DNA from 3 places in the Streptomyces sp. NPDC015171 genome. Region 3 is predicted to be linked to each of the others. Evidence: riboswitches for the same ligand, from Rfam matches in the RefSeq annotation. Region 3 holds a riboswitch; each other region holds the start of a gene.
The links. Region 3 has a riboswitch for S-adenosylmethionine ahead of thrC (threonine synthase). Riboswitches for the same ligand answer to the same signal wherever they lie in the genome.
Positions count from the first base shown of each region.

Region 1: it holds a riboswitch for S-adenosylmethionine, as region 3 does, so the genes downstream of both, ACF073_RS34685 (amino acid ABC transporter permease) here and thrC (threonine synthase) in region 3, are expected to answer to the same signal.
Region 2: it holds a riboswitch for S-adenosylmethionine, as region 3 does, so the genes downstream of both, ACF073_RS31070 (aminotransferase class V-fold PLP-dependent enzyme) here and thrC (threonine synthase) in region 3, are expected to answer to the same signal.

Region 1 is NZ_JBIBUO010000018.1:23,235-26,502, forward strand. It holds gene ACF073_RS34680 (glutathione S-transferase C-terminal domain-containing protein) at 1-747, shown strand, start outside; SAM riboswitch class IV at 825-935, shown strand; gene ACF073_RS34685 (amino acid ABC transporter permease) at 1,290-2,273, shown strand; gene ACF073_RS34690 (amino acid ABC transporter ATP-binding protein) at 2,270-3,061, shown strand; gene ACF073_RS34695 (ABC transporter substrate-binding protein) at 3,146-3,268, shown strand, end outside.
Region 2 is NZ_JBIBUO010000013.1:266,937-270,204, forward strand. It holds gene ACF073_RS31065 (PQQ-binding-like beta-propeller repeat protein) at 1-119, opposite strand, end outside; gene ACF073_RS31070 (aminotransferase class V-fold PLP-dependent enzyme) at 226-1,587, opposite strand; SAM riboswitch class IV at 1,742-1,858, opposite strand; gene trpD (anthranilate phosphoribosyltransferase) at 1,932-2,996, opposite strand; gene ACF073_RS31080 (cytochrome bc complex cytochrome b subunit) at 3,118-3,268, opposite strand, start outside.
Region 3 is NZ_JBIBUO010000005.1:135,524-138,791, reverse strand. It holds gene ACF073_RS15860 (MoaD/ThiS family protein) at 1-165, opposite strand, end outside; gene thrC (threonine synthase) at 162-1,445, opposite strand; SAM riboswitch class I at 1,463-1,606, opposite strand; gene ACF073_RS15850 (glucosyl-3-phosphoglycerate synthase) at 1,762-2,706, shown strand; gene ACF073_RS15845 (trehalose-6-phosphate synthase) at 2,782-3,268, shown strand, end outside.

The sequences.
Region 1 (3,268 bases), on a different contig from region 3:
GACGGACTGCGCCTCGCCATCGGCCACAGCCTGCTCGCCCTGGACACCGGCTGTCCGGTCACCCTCCTGCCCGCCGTCCCCGACTGTCCCGGCGGCGGCCACTCGGCGCTCCGCCCGCTGTACGAGGCGAGCGCCCACCACTTCACCGGACCGGCGCTCGGGCCCGTCCTCAGCGACGACTGGTCCGGACGCATCGTCAGCACCCACGCCCCGGACATCCTGCGCGACCTGGACCGGTTCCCGCACGAGGGCGACGCCCGCCTGTACCCGGCCGGTCTGGAGTCCGTGATCGAGGCCGTCGAGCGGATGTGCGCCGAGGGCATCGACGAGGCCGCGCAGCGCGCCGGACGGGCCGGTGCCGGCCCCGCCGAGCGGGCCGGAGCGCTCGACACGCTGCTGGACACCCTCGACCGGCTCGACCGGCGGCTGGCCGGCGAGGAGTACCTGGCCGACGACCGGCTCAGCGCCGCCGACATCGAGCTGTGGGTGTCGCTGGTGCAGCTCGACACGGTCCACCGCTGCCATCTGGACGCCGCCGCCGTGCACCGCATCGCCGGGCACCGCGCCCTGTGGGCCTACGCCCGCCGGCTGGCCGCCCACCCCGCCTTCGGCCGCCGGCTCGACCTCGACGGCATCGCCCGCCGCCACCACGGCCGCTGCCAGGGTCTTGAGGCCGCCGGCGCCGCGGTCCAGATCCTGGACTGGGCGGCCCACGCGGCGGACTCCCCGGACGCTTCTCGCAGGTGACAGCGGTCCGTGGACGTCCACTGGGCGGACGGCCGTTGACATTCGAACGGGCAACTGCCTTACTTACGGCTCAGAACGGTCATGAGCGTCAGCACCAAGCCCTGGCTCGCTGACCGGCAACCCTCGCATCGCGGTGGGGTGCCCCAGGTGACGACCGGACCGGACGACGTTTTCGGTAAGCGCGAGGCCCTCCCGGGCCCACAACAGTGACAGGTGACGCCATGTACGCAGCTCCCAGGACGGCCGCGAGCCGCCCGCAGAGCTGCGTACCGTCGTACGCCGGTCTCCTCGTCGCCGACCGCGCCGTCGATCTGCTCCGCGTGAACAGCGCACTGTGTACCGCGCCGGGCGCTGCCCGCTGCCGGGGCTGACGTTCCCTTCCAGCCCCCGCGTTCCCGCCGCACACCGTCCGCCCGGTGTGCCGTTGTCCGCCCATCCCCCGGTTGTGCGCGTGCCCGTGCGCCGCCTCGTGCCGTAGTGCCGTCGCGGCCCATGCCCGCTCGTCCGCGGCCGCGGGGTGTCCGATTTCGCCGGAGCCCCTCATGAGTGAACCCCCAGGCGCCGCCGTCTCCCTCGCCGAGGCGCCGACTCCCACCGACCCGCCGTCAAAAAGCCTCTCCGCACAGCGGGTCCAGCCGCTGCGCAGACCCGGGCGGTGGACCGTCACCGCGGTCGTCCTCGTGCTCGTCGCGCAGATCCTGCACGGACTGGTCACGAACCCCTTCTACCAATGGGACCGCTTCCAGTACTGGTTCCTGCGCCCCACCGTCCTCGACGGCCTCCTCGTCACCCTCGAAGTCGCCGCGTTCAGCGCCGTACTGGGGCTCGTCGGCGGCGTCCTGCTCGCGCTCGCCCGGCTCTCCGGAAGCGCGGTGCTGCGCGCCGTCAGCTGGACCTACACCTGGCTGTTCCGCTCGGTGCCGCTGATCGTTGTGCTGATCTTCCTCTACAACTTCAGCGCCCTGTACAAGACGCTGAGCCTCGGCGTGCCCTTCGGTCCGGCCTTCGTCAGCTTCGACGAGTCGAAGCTGGCCACCGACATGGCCATCGCCGTCATCGGCCTCAGCCTGAACGAGGCGGCGTACGCGGCCGAGGTGGTCCGCGGCGGCGTCCTCTCCGTCGACCAGGGACAGCACGAGGCCGCCGCCGCGCTCGGCCTGCCCCGGGGCTACCAGTTCCGCAGGATCGTCTTCCCGCAGGCCCTCAGGTCCATCACCCCGAACTACGTCAACCAGCTGATCGGCCTGATCAAGAGCACGTCCCTGGTGTTCTACGTGTCCCTGCTCGACCTGTTCGGCACGGTGCAGTCGATGGGCAACACCTACCCCGGTGACGTCGTCCCGCTGCTGATGGTCGCCACCGTCTGGTACCTGATCCTGACCAGCGCCGTCTCCGTCGTCCAGTTCTACGTCGAGCGGCACTACGCCCGGGGCGCCACCCGCACCCTGCCGCCGACCCCCCTGCAGAAGGCCCGTGACGCCCTGACAGACCTGCGGGCCCGACTGCGCGGAGAGGCCGCCGTATGACCACCGTCCGGACCCCGGAGAAGACCGCCCCCGCGGCGCTCGAAATACACGACGTGCACAAGTGGTACGGCACCCACCGGGTGCTCGACGGCATCGACCTGACCGTCCGCCCCGGCGAGGTCACGGTGATCATCGGCCCGTCCGGCTCCGGCAAGTCGACGCTGCTCAGGGTCGTCAACCACCTGGAGAAGCCCGAGATCGGCCATGTCAGCGTGGGCGGCGAACTGATCGGCGTGCGACGGCACGGCGGACGGCTGAAGGAACTCAGCGAGCGCGCCATCCTCGCCCAGCGCGGCCGGATCGGCTTCGTCTTCCAGAACTTCAACCTCTTCCCGCACCTGACGGTCCTCGACAACGTCGCCGCCGCGCCCGTCGCCACCGGCAGGCTGACCAGGCCGGCGGCCCAGGAACTCGCCCGCGAACTGCTCGAACGGGTCGGCCTCGGGGACCGGACCGGCGCCTATCCGCGGCAGCTGTCCGGCGGCCAGCAGCAGCGCGTCGCCATCGCCCGCGCCCTCGCCCTGCGCCCCGGGATCATCCTCTTCGACGAGCCGACCTCGGCGCTCGACCCCGAACTCGTCGGCGAGGTGCTGGCCGTCATCAAGGACCTGGCCACCAGCGGCACCACGCTCGTCATCGTCACCCACGAGATCGGCTTCGCCCGCGAGGTCGCCGACCGGGTCGTCTTCATCGACGGCGGCCGGATCGTCGAACAGGGCCCGCCCGGCGAGGTGCTGGACAAGCCCCGGCACGCACGGACCCGGGACTTCCTCGGCAAGGTCCTCTGACCCCCGCCTTCCCCCCGCGCTCACGAACTCCCCCCACGGCAGCACGCCCACCGCCCTCATCAGCGAGACAAGGACAGCCACGCCATGCCTACCCACCTCTCCCGACGCGGCCTGATACGCGGCATCACGGCGGCCACCGCGGTCGCCGCCCTCGCCACCGGACTCACCGCCTGCGGGGGCGACAGCGAGGCCGCCACCACGACCGAC
Region 2 (3,268 bases), on a different contig from region 3:
AGCCTCAGCCCCGTGCGCGAGGCGGCGAGGTACACCTCGCCCATGCCTCCCGCGCCGAGCCTGCCGAGGACTTCGTACGGGCCGATGTGGCGCGGGTCGGTTGCGCGCAGCGGCTGCACTCCGGGCTCCCCCTGTCCAACGAGTCGTCAGGGGGAGCGTATACGCGCCCGGCCGTCCAGCCGGTTCCCAGGTGCGGCGCGTGCGGGTCGCGGGTCGGCGGTTTCGTCAGACCGCCGGGACGCAGCGGCCGTCCTCCGTGCGGTACTGCCACTTGGCGCCGTCCCGCACCAGCTCGGTCACGGCGGTCACGAAGCGCTCGACGTGCTCGTCGGGGGTGCCCGCGCCGAAACTCACCCGGATGGCGTTGAGCGACTTCTCCCCCGGGGCCGCCTCGGGTGCGCCGCACTCGCCCTGGGTCTCGGGGTCGGAGCCGAGCAGGGTGCGCACCAGGGGGTGGGCGCAGAACAGGCCGTCGCGGACGCCGATGCCGTACTCGGCGGAGAGGGCGGCGGCGAAGTGGGAGCTGTTCCAGCCCTCGACGACGAAGGAGAGCACGCCGACGCGCTCGGCGTCGGCGCCGAAGAGGGAGAGGATCCGCACCTCGGGGACCTCGGCGAGGCCCTCGCGGACCTTGGCGATCAGGTACCGCTCCCGGGCGACCAGGGCGTCCCAGCCGGCCTCCGTCAGCGCCTTGCAGGCCGCGGCGATGGAGTAGGCGCCGATGACGTTCGGGGAGCCGGCCTCGTGGCGGGCCGCGCTGTCGTGCCACTCCACGGCCACACCGCCGTCCTGCCTCCGGGTGACCTTGCGGCTCGCGCCGCCGCCCGCGAGGTACGGCTCGGCCGCCCGCAGCCAGTCGGCACGGCCGGCGAGCACACCGGAGCCGAAGGGGGCGTACAGCTTGTGCCCGGAGAAGGCGACCCAGTCGACGTCCAGGTCCCGGATGTCGACGGGGTGGTGCGGGGCCAGCTGGGCGGCGTCCAGGACGATCCGGGCGCCGTGGGCGTGCGCGGCGGCGGCCAGTTCGCGCACCGGCCACAGCTCGCCGGTGACGTTGGAGGCGCCGGTGACGCAGACCAGGGCCGGACCGTAGGGATCGCGGTCGGCGAGGGCCCGCTCCAGGGTCTCCACGGCCTGCCGGGGGGTGCGCGGGGCGTCCAGGTAGGTGACCCGCGCGTCCTGCCAGGGCAGCAGGGAGGCGTGGTGCTCGGTCTCGAACACGAAGACCTGGCAGCCGGCCGGGAGCGCACGGGCCAGCAGGTTCAGCGAGTCGGTGGTCGACCGGGTGAAGATCACCTGGTCGGCCGGGCGGCAGCCGAGGAACTCGGCGACCGCCGTGCGGGCGTTCTCGAACAGGTCCGTGGAGAGCTGGGAGAGGTAGCCGGCACCGCGGTGGACGCTGCCGTAGTACGGGGCGTACGCGGCGACGTCGTCCCAGACGCGCTGGAGGGCGGGAGCGCTGGCCGCGTAGTCGAGGGCGGCGTAGGTGACCTCGCCGCCGGTGACCAGCGGCACGGTGACATCTCGTCCCAGAACCGGCAGAGGGGTGCAAACGGACTGGTCGCAGGCAGCGGTGGAGACAGACATGACGGAACTCCCGTGAGAGGAACGCGCGCGATGCGCGGAAGAGAGAGAAGGGTGTGCGGAGGCGGGGCTCGGCGGCCCTATCGCATTCGCTTGCTCACGGAAGGCTCCTCGATGACCAGGATCCCTGGCCCCACACTGTCGGAAGTGTGCGAGGGATCCGCGCTTGCCGTACACCTTGCTGTGCACGGCCTGGTCTTCACCCGGGGCACCCCGCCACGGACGGAGGGTTGCCGGACAGTCGGCCGGGGCCTCATGACTGTCACTCATGACCTGGTACAGGAACGTACGCGAAATGATCGTCGTCCCGCAACCCGTGTCCGGATCGCGGGACGACACCCGCGGTGCTACGCGTTGCTCGCGGCCACCCAGCGCTCCAGCGCCCGCTTCGCCGCCCCCGAGTCGATCGACTCGGCGGCCTTCGCCATGCCCGCGCGGAGCTGCTCGGCGAGCGAGGTGTCCGCCGGCTGGAGGGCCACCAGGGCCGCCGCCGAGTTCAGCAGCACGGCGTCCCGTACGGGCCCCCGCTCGCCGTCCAGCAGCCTGCGGGCGACCTCGGCGTTGTAGACCGGGTCGCCGCCGCGCAGCGCCTCCACCGGGACCAGCTCGATACCGACGTCCCGGGGGTCGAAGCTCTCCTCGGTGACCTTGCCGTCCCGGACCACCCAGACCCGGGAGGTGGCCGTCGTGGTCAGCTCGTCGAGACCGTCGTCGCCGCGGAAGACCAGCGAGGAGTTGCCGCGCTCGGCGAGCACGCCCGCGACGATCGGCGCCTCGTGCGCGACGGCCACGCCGACCGCCTGGGACCGCACCCGCGCCGGGTTGGTCAGCGGGCCGAGCAGGTTGAACACCGTACGGATGCCCAACTGGCCGCGCGCCGCGCCCACATGCCGCAGCGCGGGATGGAACTTCACCGCGAAGCAGAAGGTGATGCCCGCCTCCTCGGCGACCTCCGCCACCCGCCGGGGGGTCAGGTCGAGGTTGACGCCGAGCTTCTCCAGGACGTCGGAGGAGCCGGACGCCGAGGACGCGGCCCGGTTGCCGTGCTTGACGACCTTCGCGCCCGTGCCCGCGACGACCAGCGAGGACATCGTGGAGATGTTCACCGTTCTGGCCCCGTCGCCGCCGGTGCCGACGATGTCGACGGTCCGGCCGGGCACCTCGATCACGTTCGCGTGCTCGTACATCGTGCGGACCAGACCGGTGATCTCCTCCACCGTCTGGCCCTTCGCCCGCAGCGCCACCGCGAACCCGGCGATCTGCGCGTCGGTCGCCTCCCCGCGCATGATGCGGTCCATCGCCCAGGCGGTGTCGTCGGCGGACAGGTTCCGGCCGTCCAGCAGACCGTTCAGCAGGGCGGGCCAGGAGCGGCCCGCCGCGGTGTCGCCTCCAGCGGGGGTCACAGCGCTCATCAGCCGCTCCTCGTTCACATACCTGCTCCGTCGCCCCCCACCCTATCGAGCCCGGTGACACGGCGAAGGGCCCCGTCCGCAACCCGGACGGGGCCCTCCGCGTGGCGTGGCGACGCGGTGATCAGTGGTGGCCGTGGCCGCTCGTGATCTCCTTGTACTCCTCGACGGTCGGCTTGGGGATCTGGCTGTCCTCGCCGTAGTAGGCATCGCTGAGCTTGGCGCGCAGCTTCTCGGACGCCGGAACCTTGCGCTCCACACCGTTCTCGTCCACC
Region 3 (3,268 bases):
CCGGCGCAGCTTGCCCTGGTCGTCCAGGACGCGCGCGGCGATCCCGGTGTGGTTCTTCTCCAGATCGGCGATGACCTCCGAGAGCGTCGCGCCCTCGGCGGCGACCTCGGCCCGTCCGTCGGTGTAGGTGCGCAGGATGGTGGGGATGCGAACGGTCACGCTCATGCGAGGCCAGCCTCTCGGAAGGAGTCCAGGGTCGGACGGATGGTGGCGGTGAGGCCGGTGCCGGCCACCGCGTCGAGGGTCTTCAGACCGTCGCCGGTGTTGAGGACGACCGTGGTCTTCGCCGGGTCGAGGACGCCGTCCTTGAGCAGCTTGCGGGTGACGCCGACGGTCACCCCGCCCGCCGTCTCCGCGAAGATGCCCTCGGTGCGGGCCAGCAGCTTGATGGCGTCCACGACCTCCGCGTCCGTCACGTCCTCCACCGCGCCGCCGGTGCGGCGGGCGATGTCCAGGACGTAGGGCCCGTCGGCCGGGTTGCCGATGGCCAGGGACTTGGCGATGGTGTTCGGCTTCTGCGGGCGGACCACGTCGTGCCCGGCCTTGAAGGCGGCGGAGACCGGCGAGCAGCCCTCGGCCTGCGCGCCGAAGATCTTGTACGGCCGGTCCTCGACCAGACCCAGCTCGATCAGCTCCCGCAGCCCCTTGTCGATCTTGGTGAGCTGGGAGCCGGAGGCGATCGGGATCACGATCTGCTCGGGCAGCCGCCAGCCGAGCTGCTCGCAGATCTCGTACGCCAGGGTCTTGGATCCCTCCGCGTAGTACGGCCGCAGGTTGACGTTGACGAAGCCCCAGCCCTCGCCGGCCGGGTCGCCGATCAGCTCGGAGCAGAAGCGGTTCACGTCGTCGTAGTTGCCCTCGATGCCGACGAGCTCGCCGCCGTAGACCGCGGCCATGACGATCTTGCCCTGCTCCAGGTCGTGCGGGATGAACACGCAGGAGCGGAAGCCGGCCCGGGCGGCGGCGGCGCCGACGGCGCCGGCCAGGTTGCCGGTGGAGGAGCAGGAGAGCGTGCTGAAGCCGAAGACGCGGGCGGCTTCGAGGGCCTGGGCGACCACCCGGTCCTTGAAGGAGTGCGTCGGGTTGCCGGAGTCGTCCTTCACATACAGGCCGCCGGTCACGCCCAGCTCGCGCGCCAGGTTGTCCGCCTTGACGAGCTTGGTCCAGCCCGGGTTGATGTTGGGCTTCTCCGTGACGTCCGCGGGGACCGGCAGCAGCGGCGCGTACCGCCAGATGTTCGCGGGGCCCGCCTCGATGCGGCGGCGCAGGTCCTCGGTGTCGTAGCCGGAGAAGTCGTAGGCGATCTCCAGCGGGCCGAAGCACTCCTCGCAGGCGAAGACCGGGCCGAGCGGCACGCGGTGGCCGCACTCGCGACAGCTCAGCGCCGCGGCGGGACCGAGATCGACGGTGGAGTCGCTGGTGGTTGCAACTGTCTGCACAGCCATGGAGGCGAGGCCCTTTCTCCTCATCTTCCTCGCGACGCACTTCGCCGCGAGACGGAATTGGCACCTTCCCGAGCCAGGAGCCTCGCTTCGGAAGACGAGTACTGGCCGGAGGGTTGCCGGGGCTTCATCGGGCCGTGTCCCTCTGCCCCTCTGGATGAGCGGTATTCGGTTGTGGACGCACGCGACCCCCGACATGCGATGGTCATCGGCGTTGTTCAAGACTGTAACCGACGGCCAGGACAGTTGAGATAGTCGTCCGAACCGCGAGATGGGTCACACGGTGACGTGTGGTCGTGACAGTGAGGAGCCGCCCACCGTGCTGGAAGAAGTCGAGCGCTGGCTGAGCACCCGCTCCTGGTCCGTGGCCGACCGCCCGCTGCACCAGGTCCTGGCCGCCAAGCAGCGCACCGGCCGCACGATCAGCGTCGTGCTGCCCGCCCTCAACGAGCAGGAGACGGTCGGCGAGATCGTCGCGGTGATCCGGCGCGACCTCGTGGAGCGGGCCCCGCTCGTCGACGAGATCGTGGTCGTCGACTCCGGCTCCACCGACCGCACCTCCGAGGTCGCCGCGCGCGCGGGCGCCCGGGTCGTGCACCGCGACGACATCCTGCCCCGCGTCCCGGCCGTGCCGGGCAAGGGCGAGGTGCTGTGGCGCTCGCTGCTGGTGACCGGCGGGGACATCCTCTGCTTCGTCGACGCCGACCTGCGCGAGTTCTCCTCCGCGTTCGTCTCCGGGATCGTCGGCCCGCTGCTCACCGACCCGGACGTCGACCTGGTCAAGGCGATGTACGACCGCCCGCTCGCCGGGGCGGCCGGCCAGGGCGGCCGGGTCACCGAGCTGATGGCCCGCCCGCTGCTGAACATGCACTGGCCGCAGCTGGCCGGCTTCGTGCAGCCGCTGGGCGGCGAGTACGCGGCCCGCCGCTCCCTGCTGGAGCAGCTGCCGTTCCCCGTCGGCTACGGCGTGGAGCTGGGCATGCTGGTGGACGCGCTGCACCTGGTCGGCCTGGACGCGCTGGCCCAGGTGGACGTGGGGGTGCGCAGGCACCGGCACCAGGACGGGCAGGCCCTGGGCCGGATGGCCGCCGCGATCTACCGCACGGCCCAGCTCCGGCTGGCCCGCGGCCATCTGGTCCGCCCCGCGCTGACCCAGTTCGAGCGGGGCGAGGACGGGTTCGAGCCACGCACCTACTCGGTGGACACCGAGGAACGGCCGCCCATGGTGGAGATCGCGGAGTACGCCGACCGGAAGGTGGCCTGAACGGGCCGTATACGGTCCGCTGCCCGGCCGGACCCGTACGTTTGAGCGTTTACGGGCCGGGCTAGGTTGAGGCGTATGGCTTCCACGCGCGGTGCTGCGGACAAGGCTCAGGTGCTGGTCGCGTCGAATCGCGGCCCGGTTGCGTATCAGGTGGGCGAGGACGGCTCGCTGCACGCCCGGCGGGGCGGTGGCGGACTGGTCTCGGGCCTCTCCGCCATCGGGGCGGACGCGGACTCCGTATGGGTGTGCGCCGCGCTGGGCGACGGCGACCGGGCGGCGGTCCGGCGCGCGGCCGGCGGGCTGCTGCCGGCCGAGGAGACCGGCGGGCAGCGGGTGCGGATGCTCGACATCGACGCGACCGTGCACGCCGAGGCGTACAACGGCATCGCGAACTCGGTGCTCTGGTTCGTCCACCACATGCTCTACCAGACCCCGCTCGAGCCGGTCTTCGGCACGGAGTTCCGGCGGCAGTGGGCCTCCTACGAGGCCTACAACCGGGCGTTCGCCGAGGCGCTGGCCGAGGAGGCGGCCGAGGGCGCGGCGGTGCTCATCCAGGACTACC